DNA from 2 places in the Glutamicibacter sp. NPDC127525 genome. Region 1 is predicted to be linked to the other one. Evidence: riboswitches for the same ligand, from Rfam matches in the RefSeq annotation. Region 1 holds a riboswitch; the other holds the start of a gene.
The links. Region 1 has a riboswitch for glycine ahead of gcvP (aminomethyl-transferring glycine dehydrogenase). Riboswitches for the same ligand answer to the same signal wherever they lie in the genome.
Positions count from the first base shown of each region.

Region 1 (10,908 bases):
TCGCAGGCTTGGACGACCGGGCTCTGGGTGCACAGTTCTCCGATCGTTGACCCGGCCGGCTCGGTGAGCAGCTCGCTGAGCTTGATGGTGCCAAGCAGCCGGCGTTCATCATCGATCACCAGGATGTGCTGCGCGTTCTCGCAGTTCCCGAGACGTGCGCTGATGCGTTCCAGGGTTTCGGCCACAGACAGCTGCGGGTGGGTGGAGATGAAATCCGGGGACATCGCCCTGCCGGTGCTTGATTCCGGATATCCCAGCAGGATTCCGGTTTCCTGGCGCTTGGCCTTCGGCAGCCCTGCCAGCAGTTTCGTGGCCACGATCGCTGGCAGTTCATCGAGCAGCGCTACCCGTCCCGCGGCGGGGAGTTGGGCGAAGGCATCGATGACGGTCTGCGACTGCAGCGCCCGTACCAGGTCGGCTTGCACCGGGGCGTCGAGTTCCTGGAAGACCAGTACCGCGGCCTGCTTGTCCAGCAGCCGGTAGGCCAGGGCAGCCTCGGTGGCATCCAGTGCTTCGAGGTGCTCAATGGTCTCGGCGATGTGCAGACCGCCCAGCAGCCCTGCCGCGAGCTGGAATTCTGCGTGATTGAGATGGGAGCGCAAGGCTCGCGAAATAGTAGAGAAGTCTACCTTTTCTGGAGAAAACATGATTTTGGTCCAAATGGTTCATTTGGCGCGTGAATACAAGCCTGCCAGCAACTTCTCACCGCTTGATCACCCCATGAATACAGGGAGATAAATCAGTCAGTATTTGCGTGCAGGACCAGGCGCCGGTGACATGTACAAGAGTCACGAACTCGTTGGGATCCCATGGCAGGATGCTGCCAGATTCGGCTGATTCGGCTACGAGCGTCCGGGTGAGTTCGTGTGCATAGATCGACTAGAACTGTCTTCCACGACACTCACCTCCTCGAAACTGGTTTGCGCTAGCGCGCATTGGGCCTAGTCCCAGTTCTATCAGCTATGGCTGGGAATTGCCGGACTTGGGGGCCAAGATCACATTTAAACAGTTCGGGAGACCCGCAGTGCAGGCCTCCCGAACTGGGTCATGCGTTACTGGGAAATCAGCATTCCACCACGTTGACGGCCAGGCCGCCCATCGCAGTTTCCTTGTACTTGTCGCTCATGTCCTTGCCGGTTTCGCGCATGGTGATAATGACTTCATCCAAGGTGACGTGGTGTTCGCCGTCGCCCATCAGCGCCATCTTCGCCGCGTTCACTGCCTTGGAAGCAGCGATGGCGTTGCGTTCGATGCAAGGGATCTGGACCAGTCCGCCGATCGGGTCGCAGGTCAGGCCAAGGTTGTGTTCCATGGCGATTTCCGCTGCGTTCTCTACCTGCGCTGGGGTGCCGCCAAGAATTTCGGCCAGGCCGCCAGCAGCCATCGATGATGCCGAACCGACTTCGCCCTGGCAGCCGACTTCGGCGCCGGAGATCGATGCCTGCTCCTTGTACAGCACGCCGACGGCACCAGCGGTGAGCAGGAAGCGTACGACAGCGTCGTGTTTTTCCTCCTCATTCCAGTACTTTGCGCCCGGTGCGTAGTGGGTGGCGTAGAACAGCACGGCCGGGATGATGCCCGCTGCGCCGTTGGTTGGAGCGGTGACCACGCGTCCGCCGGAGGCGTTCTCCTCATTGACGGCCAGCGCAACGAGGTTGATCCATTCCTGCCAGTAGACCGGATCCCGGTCCTTGTCTTCCTTGCGCAGGCGTTCATGCCATTCCGGCGCACGGCGGCGAACTTTCAGGCCGCCGGGCAGCACTCCGGTGCGTTCCAGCGCGGAATCCTTGCAGTCTTCCATCACTTCGTAGATGTGGACCAGGCCGTTGCGGATCTCGTCGCGGGACCGGTAGGCCATTTCGTTGGCCATCATGATGTCGGCAATGGACAGGCCGGTTTCCTTCACATGTTCCAGCAGCTTGGCTGCCGTGGTGAAGGGATAGGGCTGCTTGTTCAGCTTCTCTTCGAGGTTCTTCTCGATGCGGTCTTCGGCGCCTTCGCGCACGATGAAGCCGCCGCCTACGGAGAAGAAGGTCTCGTTGGCGATTTCGTTGCCGTCAGCGTCGAGGGCAATGAACTTCACGCCGTTGGTGTGGCGCGGCAGTACGGTGAGCGGATGCTGGATCATGTCTTCGACCTTGTAGTTCAGGTCTTTGCGCTGATCCAGCTGTTCGGCCAGGTGGAGGATTCCAGTGGCTTCCATGTCCGCCAGGCGGTCATCGACCTGTGATGGCAGCACGGTTTCAGGTTCGAAGCCTTCAAGCCCCAGCATGATGGCAGTGAAGGTGCCGTGGCCGCGTCCGGTAGCGGCCAGGGATCCGTAGACATCAACACGGATATTTTCCAGTGCGTCCAGTTGGCCTTCTCGGATTACTTGGGCAATGAATGCGTGTGCTGCACGCATTGGTCCCACGGTATGGCTGGAAGACGGTCCGATGCCAACCGAGAAAAGATCGAATACGCTAACCGCCATAGCGGGTCACATCCTTAGAACTTGGGTAATCCGAGAGCTTCTGTCCCGGATCTGTGGAGTGTGGTTCCAGAGGCTTGCGGCCACCGCACGTACCGTGCAGCGCCTGGACCTCTGGATGTTGAAAGACCGCGGGCCCGAAAAGCGAGTATTTCCACCTTCCGGGCCCACATCCTAATCAGATGATGCTACTCGGAAACCTTAGCCAGTTCCGGGTACAGCGGGTGGGCCGCGGCAAGCTGCAGAACACGATCCTTCAGCTCCGGCAACACCGCCGTATTACCCTCAGCACCAGCAATCAATGTCTGTGCAATGATCTCCGCAACCTCAGCGAACGCAGCCTCCGAGAAACCACGGGTAGCCAACGCCGGGGTGCCAATACGCAACCCCGAAGTCACCATCGGCGGACGAGGATCAAACGGCACCGAATTGCGGTTCACCGTGATCTCCACCTGAGCCAAAAGATCCTCACCCTGCTGCCCATCCAACTCGCTATTACGCAAGTCAACGAGCACCATGTGAACATCCGTGCCACCAGTCAAAACGCTGATGCCCTTGGCCACAACATCTTCCTGGGTCAAGCGCTCAGCCAAGATGCGGGCACCAGCCAAGGTCCGCTCCTGGCGCTCCTTGAACTCCGGCGAAGCGGCAATCTTGAAAGCCACCGCCTTGCCAGCAATCACGTGCTCCAACGGACCACCCTGCTGGCCAGGGAACACCGCCGAGTTCAGCTTCTTCGCGATCTCCGCATCATTCGAGAGAATAATGCCGCCACGAGGACCAGCAAGCGTCTTATGCGTCGTGGAAGTCACCACGTGAGCGTGCGGGACCGGCGAAGGATGCAACCCGGTTGCCACCAGGCCAGCGAAGTGCGCCATATCCACGAACAGGTACGCGCCGACCTTGTCCGCGATTTCGCGGAAGCGCTGGAAATCCAGCTGGCGCGGATACGCCGACCAGCCAGCAACAATCATCTTCGGCTGGTTCTCGATGGCAAGGCGCTCCACCTCGTCCATGTCCACTTCATAGGTTTCCTCGTCCACACCGTAAGGAACGATGTTGAACAAGCGGCCCGAGAAGTTCAGCTTCATGCCGTGGGTCAGGTGGCCACCGTGGTTCAGGTTCAGCCCCAGCACGGTATCGCCCGGGCGCACCAGCGCGTGGTACACCGACGCGTTAGCCTGCGCACCGGAATGCGGCTGCACGTTGGCGAACTTCGCCCCGAACAAGTCCTTGAGCCGCTCGATCGCCAGCGTCTCGATGACATCAACTTCCTCGCAACCGCCATAGTAGCGGCGGCCCGGGTAGCCCTCGGCATACTTGTTGGTCAGTACCGAACCCTGCGCCTGCATGATTGCTTGCGCAGTGTGGTTCTCCGAAGCGATCATTTCCAGGCCGCGCTGCTGGCGAGCCAGCTCAGCGTCAATACGCTGCGCGATCTCCGGATCCAGCGAAGCCAGCGACTGGGTCAACGTTGCAGCGGCAACGGATTCAAAAGTCTGGTTGCTCATTACTCGACGTTTCCACCGTTCGCGCTTGCGTAGTCAGCTGCCGAAAGCAGCGGACCCTCTTCGGCGACCTCAACGGTGAACAGCCAGCCGGCACCGTATGGGTCTTCGTTCAGGATGCCTGGGTTGTCCACTGCCTCGTCGTTGATGGCAACGATGGTGCCGGTCACTGGCGAGTACAGGTCGGAAACCGACTTGGTGGACTCGACTTCGCCACAGGTCTCGCCTGCGGTAACGGAGTCGCCGACCTCTGGCAGGTCGACGTAGACCACGTCGCCCAGGGCGTCGGCGGCAACCTGGGTGATGCCGATCTTTGCTGGGGACGATGCATCGATCCACTCGTGTTCGGCCGAGTAGCGCAATGACGAAAGAACTTTACTCACGGTATTTCCTCTCCCAAGGGAATTAGCGGGCGATTTGCTTAGCCCTACTGATGTTTAACGTTACTTGGCTCGGGTGTAGAACGGCAGTTCGACTACGACAAAAGGCAAAGTCTTACCACGCAGGTCTACCTCCAGCTCGGTTCCCACTGCACCGAATTCGGCGTCGACATAACCCAGTGCAACCGGGTAGCCCAGGGTTGGCGAAGGCTGGCCGGAGGTGATTTCACCGATGGTTGCGCCGTCCTTGACGATGGCGTAGCCGCCGCGGCCGGCGCGCTTGCCCAGGCCCTTGAGGCCGACGAGCTTGCGTGGCGGGGTCGCACCGCGCAACGCTTCCAGGGCTTCGCGGCCCACGAAGTCCTCTTCCTTCTTGAAGGAGACCACCGGGCCGAATCCGGCATCGAACGGGGTGCGTTCCAGGGACAGCTCGTTGCCGTACAGCGGCATGCCGGCTTCAAGGCGCAGCGAGTCGCGGGCGGCCAGGCCGCAAGGAACCAGCTCGTGGTCCTTGCCGGCGTCAACGCTCTTTTCCCAGAGGGCTGCCGCATCCTCGTTTTCGATGATCAGCTCGAAGCCGTCTTCGCCGGTGTAGCCGGTGCGGGCCAGCAGCACGTCGATGCCACCGAGCACCACCTTCACCGCAGCGTAGTACTTCAGTTCGGTGACCGCCTGGGCGGTTGCCTCGTCGGCGGCCAGCTTGCGCACAATTGCCTCGGCGTTCGGTCCCTGGACGGCGATCAGCGACTGGCGGCCCGAAGCGTCGTCCACGACGACGTCGAAGCCGGCGGCGCGGGCAGCCAGCTCGGCGGCAACCACCGGGGCGTTGCCGGCGTTGGGCACGACGAGGAACTTCTCCTCTTCCAGGCGGTAGACGATCAGGTCGTCGATGATCTTGCCCTCGGCGTCAAGGATCAGCGAGTACTTCGCCTTGCCGACCTTCATGATGCTCAGGTTCCCTGCCAGGGCGGTGTTCAGCGCCTTGCCGGCTTCCGGGCCGGAGAGGTAGACCTCGCCCATGTGGGACAGGTCGAACAGGCCAGCGGTGGAGCGCACGGCCTTGTGCTCTGCCAGTTCCGAACCGTACTTCAACGGCATGTCCCAGCCGCCGAAGTCGGTGAAGTTGGCGCCGAGAGCTTCGTGCTGCGCGTGCAGCGCGGTGTGCTTGAGTGCTTGGGTAGTCTCAGTCATCTCTAACTCTTCCTTAGTCTTCGAAGGCTTCGGGAGCCGGGCAGGAGCAGATCAGGTTGCGGTCGCCACCGGCGCCGTCGATGCGGCCCACGGTTGGGAAGTACTTGTCGAACTTCAGCGCCGGGACCGGGAAGGCCGCCTGCTCGACCGAGTACTTGCGGTCCCACTTGCTGTTGACCACGGCGGAGACCGTGTGCGGAGCGTTGCGCAATGGGGATTCCTCGATGCTGTAGGCACCGGAGAGGACCTCGTCCATTTCCTGGCGGATGGTGATCATCGCTTCAATGAAGCGCTCGATCTCGGCCAGGTCCTCGGATTCGGTGGGCTCCACCATCAGGGTGCCTGCCACAGGGAAGGACAGGGTCGGCGCGTGGAAACCGAAGTCGATCAGGCGCTTGGCCACGTCCTCGGCGGTGACCCCGGTCTTGGCGGTCAGTTCACGCAGGTCCAGAATGCACTCGTGGGCAACCAGGTCCTTGTTGCCGGTGAACAGTACCGGGAAGTGCTCGTTCAGGCGCTTGGCAATGTAGTTCGCGTTCAGGATCGCGTGCTTGGTGGCTTCGGTCAAGCCGTCCCCGCCCATCATCGCGATGTAGGCCCAGGAGATCGGCAGGACGCCGGCCGAGCCGAAAGCGGTCGCCACCACCGGCACGCCATCACGCTCGGAGTAGGTGCCCGAAGCATCGCCTGGCAGGAATGGCAGCAGGTGCTCGCCAACGCCTATTGGGCCTACGCCTGGACCGCCACCGCCGTGCGGGATGCAGAAGGTCTTGTGCAGGTTCAGGTGCGACACGTCGCCGCCGAACTTGCCTGGCTGGGCCAAGCCAACCATGGCGTTCATGTTCGCGCCATCGATGTACACCTGGCCGCCGGCGGCGTGGACCTTGTCGCAGACCTCGCGCACGTCCGCGTCGTAGACGCCGTGGGTGGATGGGTAGGTGATCATGATGGCTGCAAGGACGTCCTTGTTGGCCTCGATCTTGGCATCCAGGTCATTCGCGTCGATGGTGCCATCGGCTGCGGTCTTCACGACCACCACGCGCATCCCGGCCAGCACTGCCGACGCGGCGTTGGTGCCGTGGGCCGAGGCCGGAATCAGGCACAGATCGCGCTGGCCTTCGCCGCGCGAACGGTGGTAGTCCGAGATCGCCAGCAGGCCCGCGTACTCGCCCTGCGAGCCGGCGTTGGGCTGGATCGAAACGCCAGCGTAGCCGGTGATTGCGGTCAGGCGCCCTTCCAGGTCGGTGATCAGCTCGCGCCAGCCCTCGGTCTGCGCTGCAGGCGCGTAGGGGTGGATCGAGGCGAATTCCGGCCAGGTGATGGATTCCATCTCGGCGGCCGAGTTCAGCTTCATGGTGCACGAACCCAGCGGGATCATGGTGCGGTCCAGGGCCAGGTCGCGGTCCGAGAGCCGGCGCAGGTAGCGCATCATCTGGGTTTCGGAGGAGATGGTGTTGAAGATCGGGTGGGTCATGAAGTCGCTGGTGCGCACCTGCCCGGCCGGGATCTCGAAGCCTTCCGGAGCCGAGAGCTCTGCGCCGAAGACCTCGAGCAGGGTCTTGACGACGCCCGAGGTGGTGGCCTCGTCGGTGGAGATGCCCACCTGGGTCTCGCCCACCTTGCGCAGGTTGATGCCTGCTTCGATGGCCTTGGCAATGATGGCATCGGCGTTCTCGACGTTCACCACCACGGTGTCGAAGAAGGAATCCGAAGCCAGGGTGTAGCCGCCTGAAACCAGCGAGCTGGCGATGACCCGGGCGTGGTTGTTGGCGCGCGAGGCGATCTGCTTCAGGCCGGCTGGGCCGTGGTAGACCGCGTACATCGAAGCGCAGATGGCCAGCAGGGCCTGTGCGGTGCAGATGTTGGAGGTGGCCTTTTCGCGGCGGATGTGCTGCTCGCGGGTCTGCAGGGCCAAGCGGTAGGCAGGGACTCCGGCGTCATCGGCCGAAACGCCTACCAGGCGTCCTGGCATGGAACGGGTCAGGCCATCGGCCACGGCCATGTAGGCAGCGTGCGGTCCGCCGAAGAACAGCGGCACGCCGAATCGCTGGGTGTGGCCCACGGCGATATCGGCACCCTGCTCGCCCGGAGGGGTGATCATGGTCAGGGCCAGCAGGTCGGCGATCACGGTAACCATGGCGCCGGTTTCCTTGGCGGCGGCGATGATCGAAGCGTGGTCCGCGATCGAGCCGTCGTTGCCAGGCTGCTGCAGGACAATGCCGGAGATCTCGCCCTCTGGCAAGCCTGCGGCAAGGTCGGCAATCTCGACTTCGAAGCCCAGTGCGTCAGCGCGGCCCTGCACGACCTTGAGGGTCTGCGGGAAGATGTTGGAGTCCAGCACGGTCTTGCCCTTGGACTTCTTCTTGTTGGCGCGGCGCATCATCAGCACGGCTTCGGCGGCAGCGGAGGATTCGTCCAGCAGCGACGCGTTGGCGATGGGCAGGCCGGTCAGGTCCATGACCATGGTCTGGAAGTTCAGCAGGGCTTCGAGGCGGCCCTGGGAGATTTCCGGCTGGTACGGGGTGTAAGCGGTGTACCAGGCTGGGTTTTCCACGATGTTGCGGCGGATCACAGCTGGGGTGATGGTGTCGTAGAAGCCCTGGCCGATCATCTGGGTCTTCATGACGTTCTTCGAGGCAAGCGCACGCAGGTGGGCTAGGGCTTCGGTTTCGCTCAGAGCATCAGGGATATCCAGTGCGGAGTCCTGGCGGATGTCTGCCGGAACGGCGGTGTCGATCAGTTCTTCCAGGCTGTCGTAGCCCAGGGTCTGAAGCATGGTGGTGACGTCGGAAGGACGTGGGCCGATATGGCGTGAAACGAATTCAGTATTCGCTCGTGCCGAAGTCTGCGTGATGGTCATGGTGCTGGTATCTCCATGGGATCTGTCTTGGCGCATGCCAAAGGAAGGTCTTTTTACCTCCCCATCCCTGTTGCATAACCTGAGAGTTTTACGCATCCAGCAAACCAAGCCGGGCACTTGCACCTTCGGTGAACCGGAACGGGCCGGTTTCTTTCCAGAGTTGCCTCATGATGGCGGTACGGGTGCCTGAGAGTTTCCTGGGGAGGAATTGCTCCTACGGCGCCCGTCCATGGTGTGAACGGGACTCTCCCGCCATCCGTCTATGGCGCGCGCTGCCGGCCGGAGACCTGCAGCACACCACCATGTTACCTGCCCCGCCCCCAAGGTCAAACAGGAGCGGGGTCCGGAAAAGTCATAAATGCGTTCAGTTGGCGTCGGCAGTTAAACGGATGTAATCAGGATATTTCGCTGACAAGGAATCACCCGACGAGGTGCCGGTGATCCGGCGCTTGACCCACGGAGCCAAATGCTCTCTGGCCCAGCCCAATTCCTGCTTCAGCTTTTCGCCGCGCGAGTTCACGGCCAGTTCCGGCAGGGACGGCTGCTGGATCCTGGAGGACCAGTTTCCCTCGGTGATCCGATGGGTGCCGAGCACGTCAAGGACCTTCGAGGCCATCAGCGTGTGGCCCAGCTCGTTCATGTGCAGCCGATCCACCGCCCAGTAGCGCAGATCGGAGAATTCGCGCCACCGCCAGTAATCGGCGATCACCGCGCCGTACTCGTCCGCGATTTCGCGAACCTTCTCGTTGTAAATGGCCGTGCGCGGACGGGTCTTGGAGAACAACGGTGATTCCACGGTGTCGAAACCGGTGAACAGCACGACCGCGCTTCCGGCTTCGGCAAAGCGGCGCACCATGCCTTCATAGCCGCGCATCAGCGCATCCAGGTCCGCCTTCGGGCGCAGGATGTCATTGCCACCGGCATAGATGGTGACCAGATCCGGGGCCAGTGCGAGCGCCTGGTCCAGCTGCTGGTTGATCACCTGCCCGATCTTCTTGCCGCGCACCGCCAGGTTGGCGTATTCCCATTCGCCTTCGGCGCAGAGCACTTCCGAAACCCGGTCCGCCCAGCCGCGGACCTGGTTGGGCCGGGTCGGATCCACATCGCCAACGCCTTCGGTGAACGAGTCACCTAGTGCCACAAACTTCTTCACTTCGCTCCTGCTTCGTTCCATTCCCGATGGGTTTACTACGCGTTGCTGCCGGCAGCCTGGGCCGACATGTTCTTCTGCATGATCAGCTGGCGGGCCAGCTGGCTGAGCTTGACCCCGGTGGAGATCTCCTTGACGCCTTCATTGCGCGAGGGGATGAAACCGAAGCCCAGCTGGTGGGCTGGATCGGCGAAGGCCAGCGAGGAATTCGCACCGTCATGGCCGTAGGCGAAAATCGATCCATAGTTGTTGCGCGCGGTGGCCTTCATGAACCCCAGGGCGAAGGCCTGCAGCAGCCCGTTGGTCCGGTCATGGCCGTAGACCAGCTCGGTGGAAACCTGGGACCAGGTGTCGGCGGTGAGGAATCCGCGGGTGGCGCCCAGTGCCGGCACTGCACCGAATGAGGCGGCATAGATTGCGGCGAGGCCTTGGGCATTGGCGACCGCGCCCATGGATGCGGGGCCCAGTTCGCGCACCTGCGGCGCGTTGGCCAGTTCGTGCCAGTTGTAGACCGGGCCGCTTTCCAGCGCGAAACCGGAGGCCGAGTTCACCGAAAGCCCGGCCGGGGAGAACGGATCGAAGAATTCCGGTGCGGCGTCAGCGCCCGGCAATACATCGCGGTAGCGCGATTCCAGCGCGGGGTCCTGGCCGATGTATGCTTCGGCTCCCAGCGGCTTGCGGATGCGCTCCTCGAAGACTTCTTTCAGTTCCTTGCCGGTGACCCGGCGTACCAGTTCTTCCATGAGCACGCCCATGGTGATCGCGTGGTAGCCGACAATGTTCTGGCCCAGCGGCCAGACGCTTGGCATGGAAGCGAGCACCTTGGCGTATTCGGCGGAGTTCAGGAGGATCTCGCTGGGCACGCCCTCGGGCACTCCGAGCACTCCCGCTTGGTGGCTGAGCACCTCGCCGACGGTGAGCTGGGCTTTCCCGTTGTCGCCGAATTCCGGCCAGTAGGTTGCAATTGGCGCGTTCGGGTCGATCAGCCCATCTTGCACGAGCAGTGCCACGACCAGCGCGCCCAGGCCCTTGGTGCAGGAGAAGACGCAGGTCAGCGCGTCACCAGAGAGGTGCTCGCCGACACTGTGGCTGAGCACCAATTCGCCGCGGTGGTACACGGCCAGCTGCGCCGAATAGCCTTCTTCCTCAGCGGCTCGCGCCTCTAGTGCTTCCGCCAGGGGCGCGAACTCTTCAGTGATCACCGATTGCATCTAAATCCTTCAAAGTGCTTGTCTCTCATCAACTAACCCTAACCGCTTCGATCCCATGGCCCGGTAGTTCCACACGCTGACCCGACACCTAGCATATAGGTACGTCAGCTCACAGCATTGGCTTGTTTAAGCCACTAA
Region 1 is NZ_JBHXVN010000007.1:64,565-75,472, forward strand. Features, by position in the region: gene mgtE (magnesium transporter) at 1-647, opposite strand, end outside; gene ACFVHU_RS15430 (L-serine ammonia-lyase) at 1,064-2,473, opposite strand; gene glyA (serine hydroxymethyltransferase) at 2,659-3,981, opposite strand; gene gcvH (glycine cleavage system protein GcvH) at 3,981-4,361, opposite strand; gene gcvT (glycine cleavage system aminomethyltransferase GcvT) at 4,422-5,549, opposite strand; gene gcvP (aminomethyl-transferring glycine dehydrogenase) at 5,563-8,409, opposite strand; glycine riboswitch at 8,574-8,671, opposite strand; gene ACFVHU_RS15455 (SGNH/GDSL hydrolase family protein) at 8,774-9,562, opposite strand; gene ACFVHU_RS15460 (serine hydrolase domain-containing protein) at 9,598-10,770, opposite strand.

Region 2 (10,908 bases), on a different contig from region 1:
ATTTGTGGGCGAGAACCCAGCGACCCCCATTGTTAACGAAACTGAAATCGATGTCCCCGGGCTGCGCGCGAAATACGCGGCAGAGCGCGATCGGCGGATCCGGGAAGACGGCAACTCACAGTACCGCCGAGCCGCCGGAGAATTCGGCTACTACGCCAAAGACCCCTACACACCATGGAAAGAACGCGAAGCGCTGACGGACTTCGTCGAGGTGCTGGTGATCGGGGGCGGGTTCGGCGGGCTGGTCAGCGCGGCGAAGCTGCGCCAATCCGGCATCGAGTCCATCCGCATGCTCGATGAGGCGGGCGACTTCGGCGGCACCTGGTACTGGAACCGCTACCCGGGGATCCACTGCGACATCGAATCCTACGTGTACATGCCGCTGCTTGAAGAAGTCGGCTACATCCCGAAGCGCCGCTACGCGCCGGGCGAGGAGATTCGCCAGCACGCCATGGCCATCGCCAGGAAATTCGACCTCTACCGCGACACCGCCTTCCAGACCCGGGTCACTTCCCTGGCCTGGGAGGAGGAAAACAGCCAATGGCTGGTGGAAACCGACCGCGGCGATGCCATGCATGCCCGCCATGTGATCACCTCCTCGGGCACCCTGACCCAGCCGAAGCTGCCGGGCATCGAGGGTCTGGATACATTCAAGGGGCACACCTTCCACACCAGCCGCTGGGACTATGCCTATACCGGCGGATCCGCCGATGGCGCACTGGAGAAGCTGGCCGACAAGCGCGTGGCCGTGATCGGCACCGGTGCTACCGGGCTGCAGGCCATTCCCCATGTGGCAGCCAGCGCCAAGCAGACCTTCGTCTTCCAGCGCACCCCATCCAGCGTGGACGTGCGCGCCAACCGCGATACCGACCCGCAGTGGGCCGCCAGCCTCCAGCCGGGCTGGCAGAAGGAGCGCCAGGACAACTTCCTGCGCATCGTCTCCGGCGAGGAATACGGCGAAGACCTGATCCAGGATGGCTGGACCACCGTGCCGCAGCTGCAGCGTGCCATGATCACCGGGAAGATCGATGATTCAATCAGCGCCGAGGAACGCGAACGCACCGAGGAGCTGCTGGACTTCGCCAAGATGAACCAGATCCGCGACCGCGTGGATAGCATCGTTCAGGACCCGGCCACGGCCGAGCTGCTCAAGCCGTGGTACCGCTACATGTGCAAGCGCCCGGGCTTCTCGGACACCTACCTGCAGTCCTTCAACCGCCCGAACACCACGCTGGTGGATACCGCGGACTTCGGGGGAGTGAGCAAGGTCAGCGAGACCTCGGTCTTCGTCGGCGAGACGGAATACGAAGTGGACTGCATCATTTTCGCCACCGGCTTCGAGGTCGGAGTCTCCGGGGTCATCTCCGGAACCATGCCGGTCTACGGGCGCGGCGGAGTCCAGCTGCTGCACGCCTGGGGACAGGCAGGCCCGCAGACCCTGCACGGCTTCTACTCCCACGGCTACCCGAACCTTTTCCACCTCTCTTCGCTGCAGACGGCGAACTCGGTGAACTTCGTGCACATCCTGCAGGAGCAGGCCGAACATGTGGCTGCCGTCATTGCCGCGGCGCGACAGGCTGGCGCCGAGGTCATCGAGCCGACGCTCGAAGAGCAGCAAGCCTGGACCGCCGCCATCGGCGAGCGGGCCGTGGACAACACCGCGTATCTGCAGGCCTGCACCCCGGGATACTACAACCAGGAGGGCAAGCCGAGGGGCAAGTCCAATGCCTTCGGCCCCGGACCGGTCGCCTTCCACCAGTTGCTCGCCAACTGGCGCGAGACCGAGCTGGCTGACTTCGCCGCGCGCTATGCCCAGGTGAGTGCATGAGCCGCCGTAGCCCGGCCCTGGGCCTGGCCGCGGCGGGCCTGTTGCTGGCGCTGGCCGGCTGCGGCCAGAGCCCGCCGGCCTCCGAGGGCGTTGGGCAACGAGTTGCCACTGAACTGCTCCAGGTCTCGCAGGTGCATGCCGAAACCGGGATGACCCTGTTGGAAGGCCCGGTCCTGGATGGGCAGGGCAACTTGTTCGTGGTGGATGTGCCGGCGCCCGCTGGCGAAGCGAAGCTGCTGAAAATCGATCTCGACACAAAAGATGTTTCCCAGGTGCACACCGATGGCACTGGCGCCTATTCCTCGGCCCAGTTCTCCCCGAAAGACCATCGGATGTACCTCAGTGACATTGCCGGCGGCCGGATTATCAGCATGAATTCCGACGGCAGCGACGTGCAGGTGTTCTTCGAAGGCGAAGTGGACGGGCGCAGGGTCAGCCCGGACGACATCGCTTTCGACAAGGAAGGGAACCTGTTCGTCAGCGACTTCACGGCCTTCCCGGGTGCCGGGCTGGAGGCGGCCCAGGCGGGCCGGATCATCCGCATCGATGGGGAAACTGCCGCGGGCAGCGTCGTTGCCCAAAACCTGCCCTCGACCAATGGCATCTCCTTCAACGAGGACTACTCGGGGCTGTGGCTCAGCCAATATGCGGCCAACCGCATAGATCTGCTAACCCTGGACCAAGCGGGGATGAAGGCTGCCGCCGTGCAACCGGCAATCTATGTGGATGCCGGGGTGGCCAAGGTCGATTCGAATGCAGTGGATTCAGCAGGGAATATCTACCAGATGTTCGAGCATGATCCGCGGATCGATGTCTATTCCAAGACCGGCCAGCTCAAGGCGCAGATCCGGATTCCGGACGATGCGCAGGGACTGGAATCCGCGACCAACATCGCGATCGAGCCGGGCACCACGCGAGGCTACGCGACGGTCAGCGGCAAGTCCGGTGGCTACGTGTACACCTTCGAGGCCCTGGATGAAGGAATCAGCCAGAGCAACGGCGGCTAGCTCCAAACCGACGGCCCCCGCCATGATTGCTCAATGGCGGGGGCCGCCGGCTGCGTGTGAGATTCATCGAATTAACCGCTTCAAATTGAAATCGTTTCCGCGTGAAATGATATTTTGAAGGAATGAATAAACCCCGGATTCCGCAGTTCCAATGGAACTCGCTGAGCTACCTCACCGCCCGCGCCGGACGCATCGGCACCCAGGAGCTCACCGAGCTGATGGAATCCGAGTCCCTGGCCCGGCACCATTTCACCATCATCTGCGCCTTGGAGGAGTTCGGCGGCATCTCGCAGAATGACCTAGCAGCACGTTCGAATGTGAATCGCGGCCACCTGGTGGCCTACCTCGATCAGCTGGCGAACCGTGGAATCCTGGAACGCAACGTTGATCCGCAAGATCGCCGCCGCAACCTCATCACGCTGACTTCCGAGGGCAAGAAGTTCGCTGCCCGGGCGATAAAGGCTGCCTCGCATAACGAAGCCAAGGCCTTTGGCGCTTTGGATGAGCGGCAGCAGGAGCAGCTGCGCGCCCTGCTGCAACTGGTCGCCGCGCAGGACGGCGAGGCACGCCAGTGAAACGCCATCTGAAAGAAGTGGTGCAGCGCAGCGTCGTCGTGGCCCCGCACCGCCCGTCGCTCATCCCGGCAACCAAGGCGACGATCAGCCTGGCCGTGCCGCTGATCCTGCTGGCAAGCCTCGGCCGCCTGGACTGGGCAATGTATGCAGCGTTCGGCGCCTTCTGCGCGGTCTTCGGCCGCTTCGATGCGTACGCACCGCGTTTCTGGCAGCAGCTCTCGGCAGGCATCGTGCAGCTGGCCGCGATGCTGCTGGGCACCTGTTTCTCGCTTATCGACGCACCGTTCCTGGTGCGCGCACTGGTGCTGGCGTTCATCGGTTTTGGCGCCAACTACGTCTCGCATGCCGCGCGCTGGATGCCGCCAGGACCGGTCTTCGCGGTCTTCGCCGGTGGCGCCTGCCTGAGCATACCGGCCAGTGCGCAAAGCTTCACCGGGGTGCTGCTGGCCGGCGGTGGAACGATGGCTTTCAGCGTGCTGCTGATGCTCGGCCTGTCGATGCGGAAAGCCAACCTGCTCCATACCCTGGGCTCGGGATACGCCTGGTTGCCCTCGGGCCGGGCCATGGCCCAATCCGCGCAAATGGGCTCGGGCGTGCTGCTCGCGGGCATCGTTGCATACCTGCTCGGAGGCGGCCACTGGTACTGGGCCAGCCTCGGCGCGATCGCTGCGGTCACCGGGGCCGATGCCTATGCGCGGGTAACCCGCGGGCTGCAGCGCTGCGCAGGCACCTGCATTGGCGTAGCGCTGACCGCCATAGTTTTCGCCTTCGATTCCCCCATCTGGGTGATCCTGGCCGCCGCGCTGGCTTCCCAATTCATCATCGAGCTGGTGATCCTGCGCAACTATGCGGTGGGCATGGTCTTCATGACCGTTACCGCGCTGCTCATGGTCCATCTGGTCAGCCCTGAACCGGCCGCGTCCCTGCTCATCGACCGCATTTCCATGACGGCGCTCGGTGCTTTGGTGGGCGCGGTGCAGAGCGTCATCATCTCGCTGCTCGTGGCTCGCCGGCGCCAAGGCTGAACGCTGGGAGCTACCAGTGCTCGGTGATCACCTGCGCTTCGAGCTTGCCGGCCTCGATGGAGATATGGCGGGCTAATTCCAGGTCCAGCGCTCCCAGGTGCTCGGGCTGGTTGTGCGTTAGGCGCAGCTCGACGATGGCGACCCGCCAATCCAGGTGCGGATGCCGGTTGTCCTGCTCGGCGCGCAGGCCTACCTGGACAATGAACTGCAAGGCGGTGCTCGCGGAATCGAAACGGTAAGCGGCCCGCAAACCCAGGTCATCACGCTTCCAATCGGGCAAGGCCCCCAGCCTTTGGTCGAATTCGAAGCGCGGTAACGGACCGGTTGATGCCATGGTTCTCTCCTCCAAGCGGCAGCGGGTCGGACTGTGCAAGTGGTTGCTGCCTGCAGCCATGATCGCATCGACCCCGGCCTTTGCGGTAGCGATCCCAGCGTCTATGCAGTTAGGCTCCGGCATCTGGTGATGCCGGAGCCTAACAGATAGGGCTGGTGCGCGCGGGGCTACTGGCGGATGTCCGCGGAGACCTGCGCGGCGGTTTCCTCCTCGTGCATGGCGAAGGATTTCGCATCACGGTAGGCCGCGGCCTCGTAGCGTTCATGCGCCACCTTGGCCAGGTGCGCGGCGCGCAGTGCCTGGTGCTGCGGGTTGCGGCGGATGTACAGGTAGCCGGCGCCCAGGATCAGGAACCATGCCGGGGTGATCAGCAGGGCGCTGAAGGTATCGGCCTGGGTGGTCAAGGCCCACAGGATGAAGCCGAAGAAGCCGAGTACCACGTAGGGCATGATGACCCCGCCGGGCACCTTGAACTTCGAGGCATCGTGCAGGTGCGGGCGGCGTGCGCGGAAGACCAGGTAGCTGAGCAGGATGATGGTCCACACGAACATGAAGCACAGGGCCGAGACGGTGGTGACCAGGGTGAAGGCGCCCATCACCGAGTCGCCGCTGTAGAGCAGGGCGACGCCGGCCAGCAGGAACATGCAGGAGAACAGCAGCGCGTTCTTCGGGACCTTGCGGCTGGAGAGCTTGGCGAAGCCCTTGGGCGCATCGCCCTCCATGGACAGGCCGCGCAGCATGCGCGAGGTCGAGTAGATGCCCGAGTTGGCGCTGGAGGTCGCGGAGGTGAGCACCACGAAGTTGATGATGCCCGCGGCGCCGGCCAGGCCGGCCAGGGCGAACATGCCCACGAACGGGGACTGCTCGGCGGAGAACAGGTTCCACGGTTCGACGGTCATCAAGATGATCAATGCGCCCACGTAGAAGAACAGGATGCGGACCGGGATCGAATTGATCGCCTTGGGCAGCGTCTTTTCCGGGTCCTTGGTTTCAGCTGCGGTGGTGCCGACCAGCTCGATGCCCACGAACGCGAACACCGCAATCTGGAAGCCGGCGACGAAGCCCATGAAGCCGGTGGGGAACATGCCGCCCTCGGTCCACAGGTTGGAGAAGGAAGCGGTGGCCGAGTCGTGCTCGAATCCGGTGATGATCATGACCAAGCCGACCACGATCAGCGCGCCGATAGCCACGATCTTGATCAGAGCGAACCAGAATTCGGTTTCCCCGAAGGCCTTCACGGTGGCCAGGTTCAGCACCAGCAGCAGCGCGATGCACCCCAGCGCCGGGATCCACAGGGGAAGGTCGCCCCACCAGAAAGCGACGTAGTGGGCGATGGCCACCACGTCGGCAATGCCGGTGACAACCCAGCAGAACCAGTAGGTCCAGCCGGTGAAGAACGCCGCCCATGGGCCCAGCAGGTCCCCGGCGAAGTCGGCGAAGGTCTTGTATTCGAGGTTGCTCAGCAGCAGCTCGCCCATGGCGCGCATGACGAAGAAGAGCATGAAGCCGATGATCATGTAAACGAAGATGACCGACGGGCCGGCGACCGAAATGGTCTTGCCGGAGCCCATGAACAGGCCGGTGCCGATAGCGCCGCCGATGGCGATCAGCTGGATGTGACGATTGGAGAGTCCGCGCTCGAGAGTGGGATCAGAACTGGTGGTACTCATGCTGGTTGCCTTCCAGGAGTGTGGCGTGACGCCCTGAAGTTGTTCTGCCTCCAAGCCATCATGGCTTGGAGCGCAGGAACTGGCTTCGTTGAACACATCCGGTACTAAAGGATTCCAGCTGGCGTGCCCGGCAAGCTGCGCAAGGAGCAGGAGCCAGGTAAGCCACGGGGAGTACCTCGAAACCGGTGCGCTCGGTGCGGCACTGTTCTTGGTCCCTCCCCAATCTGTATATCTACCTGAGAGTTTTCACTTCGGCCCGACTACTGGGCGAAGCTTGCTCCTTCGGTGAGCACGGTGGAGCCGCGCTGCTTTCCAGATTTGCCTCTTCGTGGCGGTACGGGTGCCTGAGAGTTTCCCGGGGAGGAAATTGCTCCTACGGCGCCCGCCCTTGGCTTGGGCGGATCTCTCCCGCCACGTATCAACGGCATATGTGGTGATTGCCATCACAGTATGCCCAGAAAATAAAACGTGGTGCAAGTCGCAATTTCACACTTCGGGCCCCGGATAACCGCTTGGCCACGCCAATCGTGGAAAGTGGCTGGCGAAATGGGGGATTCTCCGCTTCGTAATGATTCGGGAAGCAAGGGCATGGATGCGGCAAAGCGGGGCATCGGTTCAACCGATGCCCCGCGTGGGGAGGTACGGAGGGCTACTTCCCGAACCGTCGCAGCCGCAGCGAGTTCAGTACCACCAGCACCGAGCTGGCTGCCATGGCCGCTCCGGCGATCATCGGGTTCAGCAAGCCCAGGGCCGCAATCGGAATGCCGGCAGTGTTGTAGGCGAAAGCCCAGAACAGGTTCATCTTGATGGTGGACAGGGTTCGGGCCGACAGGTCGATGGCCTGCGTGACCTGATGCAGGTCGTTACCCATCAGGGTGATGTCCGCGGCTTCGATGGCCACATCGGTGCCCGAGCCCATGGCGATGCCGAGGTCGGCCTGCGCCAGTGCTGGCGCGTCATTCACGCCATCGCCCACCATGGCCACGACCTTGCCCTGCTCTTGCAATGAGGTGATCGCCTGGGCCTTGCCGGCAGGGAAGACCCCGGCGAATACGTCCTCGGCCTTGATGCCTACCTGGGCGGCAACCTCGGTAGCCACCGACTGGTTGTCGCCGGTCAGCAGCACCACGCGCAGGCCGCGCTCCTGGAGTTCGGCAATAGCTTTTGCGGAGCTGTCCTTGATCTTGTCCGCCACCGAGATCACTGCCTGGAACTGCTGGTCCACCGCGACCAGGATGGCGGTCGCGCCGGCCTGCTCGGCTTCCGCGAGCATGGCCTTGGCGGAGTCATCCAAGGACGCGCCCTGGGCTTCGAGCCAGCTGGAGCGGCCTACGGCAACGCGATGCCCGTTGACCGTGCCGACCACGCCGCCGCCCGGATCGGAATCGAAGTCGCTGGCTTCGGGCAGCGGGCCCAAGCCGGCTGCGGCCTTGGCGATGGCCTGGGCGATCGGATGCTCGGAATGGTGTTCCACGGCACCGGCCAAGGCCAGGACCTCATCGGGATCGACTCCGTCGATGGCCTCGGTGCCCTGATGGGCCATGACCCCGGTGGTCACGGTGCCGGTCTTGTCCAGCACGATGGTGTCCAGTTTGCGGGTATCTTCCAGGACCTGCGGGCCGCGGATCAGGATGCCCAGCTGCGCGCCGCGGCCGGTACCGACCAGCAAGCCGATCGGGGTCGCCAGGCCCAATGCGCAGGGGCAGGCGATGACCAGCACGGCGACCGCAGCGGTGAACGCCTGGTAGGGATCGCCGCTGGCAAAGAACCAGGTCACGAACGTGAGCAGCGCAATGGCCAGTACGATAGGCACGAAGACGGAGGATATCCGGTCAGCCAGGCGGGCAATGGGAGCCTTGCCCGATTGGGCTTCGGAGACCAGCTTGCCCATCTGGGCCAAGGTGGTGTCCGCGCCAACGCGGGTAGCTTCGATCACCAGCCGGCCTGAGGCATTCAAGGTCGCGCCGGTGACTTCATCGCCGGGCCCGGCCTTCTGCGGGACCGATTCGCCCGTAAGCAGCGAGGTGTCTACCGCGCTGGCGCCGTCAATGACCACGCCGTCAGTAGCGATCTTCTCGCCGGGGCGCACCACGAAATGGTCCCCGACCTGCACCTGCCCGGCCGGGATTTTCACTTCCGCGCCGTCGCGAAGCACCACTGCATCCTTGGCGCCCAGGTTCAGCAAGGACTTCAGCGCATCGGATGCCGAGGACTTGGCGCGGTGCTCCAGGAAACGGCCCAGCAGCAGCAAGGTGGCCACGACGCCGGCAGTTTCAAAGTAGAGCGCATGCTCGGACATGGACATGCCGATATGGGCGGTCAGCTGCGGATCGAGGATCAGCTGCACTGCAGAGAAGAAGTAGGCCGCGAGCACACCGAGGGAAACCAGAGTGTCCATGGTCGAGGCCAGGTGCCGTGCGTTGACGGCCGCTGCCTTGTGGAAAGGCCAGGCGCCGTAAAAGACCACGGGAGTGGCCAGCGCGAAGGCGACCCAACCCCAATGCGGGAACTGCGCTGCGGGAATCATGGAAATGATGAACAGCGGAATGGTGAAGATCGCGGAGACCAGCAGGCGGCGCAGCAGGTGGTTGGGCACCATGTGCTCGTGCCCGCCGTGATCATGCTCCCCGTGTCCCTGGTGATCCGAACCGGCGGGTTTGGGCGGGTGCTTGAGGGAAGCGGTATAGCCGGCGGCTTGCACCGTATCGATCAGTGCCTCATCGGTGACATCGGCTGGGACCTGGACCTTGGCGGTTTCCAGGGGCAGGTTCACCGTCGCGCTGACACCGGGCAGCTTGCCGAGTTTGCGTTCCACCCGATTCACGCACGAGGCGCAGGTCATTCCCTGGATGTCCAGATCGACGGTGCGCAATTCGGGGATTGTTTCATGCGGGGCATGGGAAGTCATGATTTACGACCTTGCACTTTCTTGCCGTTGTGGCTTGGTGCCTGGCTTTTTTGCGGCTAGGCGTTAATTGCTTCGACGGTGTAACCAGCCTCGTCGATGGCATTGCGAATGCTCTCTTCGCTTACGGTTGCGCTGGTGGTGACGTTGGCGGTGGACACGCCCTTCGCATCGAGGAACACTTCCACCTCTTGCACCCCATCAAGCTCCTTGAGCTCCTCCGTGACAGAGGATACGCAGTGGCCGCAGGTCATGCCGGAGATCTTGATTTCCACATGGCTAGTCAGCGGGGTGCTCTGCTCGCGGGGAATGATCTGCAGGCCCTGGTTGGAGTTCTTTTCCGAGGAGCATCCGCAATTGCAGTTGTGGCTCATGATCTTGCTCTCTTTCGATGAATTCTGTGTGAATTGGAAATGGGTCCGTTGGGGCGCGCTCAGCGCACCAAACGGGAGATGGCGGCCGTGGCCTCGGCGATTTTGTCTTGCACGATGGATGGATCACCCGTCTCGATGGATGACTTGGCCGCATCAACCACGCAATGGCCGATATGGTCATCGATCAGCTGCACGCTGACCTTGTGCAATGCCGCGTTGATAGCGGAGATCTGGGTCAGGATGTCGATGCAGTACTTGTCTTCATCTACCATCTTGGCCACTCCGCGCACCTGGCCTTCAATGCGCTTCAGGCGTCGTTCCAAGGCGCTTTTATCCGCGTGATAGCCGTGGTGCTCAGCTGGTTCATGTGGCGTGTGGTTGGTATCCATATAACGATCATACCCCCTAGGGGTATTAAGTCAAGTACCCCCTAGGGGTATCCAGCATCCCCCAGCCGGAGAGGGAAGCACGGTAGGATTTCACCCGTGAGCCACAACGAACTTCATGTGCGTCCGATTTCCGGCACCGAGCACTCATCATTCCTTGAGACCGCCCAAGACGTCAGCTTCCTGCAGCGTCCCGAATGGGCCCAGGTCAAGGGCGGCTGGCGCGGTGAATCCCTCGGCTGGTTCGAGGAAGACGAGCTGGTAGGCGCGGCACTGGTGCTGCATCGTGCAGCCCCGGTCATCAAGAAGACCCTCGCCTACATCCCCGATGGCCCGGTCATCGACTTCGGCACCTATGCTCCTGGACAGGTAATCCAGCCGCTGGCCGCCTACCTGAAGAATCGTGGCGCGTTCCAGCTGAAGATGGGCCCGGGACTGGCCGTGCGCACCTGGGGTGCCGCCGCGGTGCGCAAGAACCTGGGCAAGGAAGGGTTCACCCAGCTCGCTGACCTTGAAACCCAGAGCACCTCAGGCACCGCGCTAGCGCTGAATGACGCCTTGCTGGAAATGGGCTTCTCCAAAGAAGATGTGGGACTGGACTTCGCTGCGGGCCAGCCGGAATTCGTGGCCCGCGTGGCGTTGCAAGATGATGACGGCAACCAGCTGGACGTGGACCAGGTCATGGCCAGCTACTCGGCGACCACCCGCAACGAGACCCGCAAGGCGCTGAAGAGCACCCTGGAAATCGAAGTTGGCCAGACCAAGGACATGGCCCGCTTCCATGCCCTGTACAACCACACCGCG
Region 2 is NZ_JBHXVN010000002.1:332,646-343,553, reverse strand. Features, by position in the region: gene ACFVHU_RS07330 (flavin-containing monooxygenase) at 5-1,828, shown strand; gene ACFVHU_RS07325 (SMP-30/gluconolactonase/LRE family protein) at 1,825-2,835, shown strand; gene ACFVHU_RS07320 (MarR family winged helix-turn-helix transcriptional regulator) at 2,958-3,410, shown strand; gene ACFVHU_RS07315 (FUSC family protein) at 3,407-4,435, shown strand; gene ACFVHU_RS07310 (4a-hydroxytetrahydrobiopterin dehydratase) at 4,446-4,769, opposite strand; gene cycA (D-serine/D-alanine/glycine transporter) at 4,937-6,439, opposite strand; glycine riboswitch at 6,762-6,860, opposite strand; gene ACFVHU_RS07300 (heavy metal translocating P-type ATPase) at 7,089-9,347, opposite strand; gene ACFVHU_RS07295 (heavy-metal-associated domain-containing protein) at 9,404-9,718, opposite strand; gene ACFVHU_RS07290 (metal-sensitive transcriptional regulator) at 9,778-10,107, opposite strand; gene ACFVHU_RS07285 (peptidoglycan bridge formation glycyltransferase FemA/FemB family protein) at 10,204-10,908, shown strand, end outside.
Region 2: it holds a riboswitch for glycine, as region 1 does, so the genes downstream of both, cycA (D-serine/D-alanine/glycine transporter) here and gcvP (aminomethyl-transferring glycine dehydrogenase) in region 1, are expected to answer to the same signal.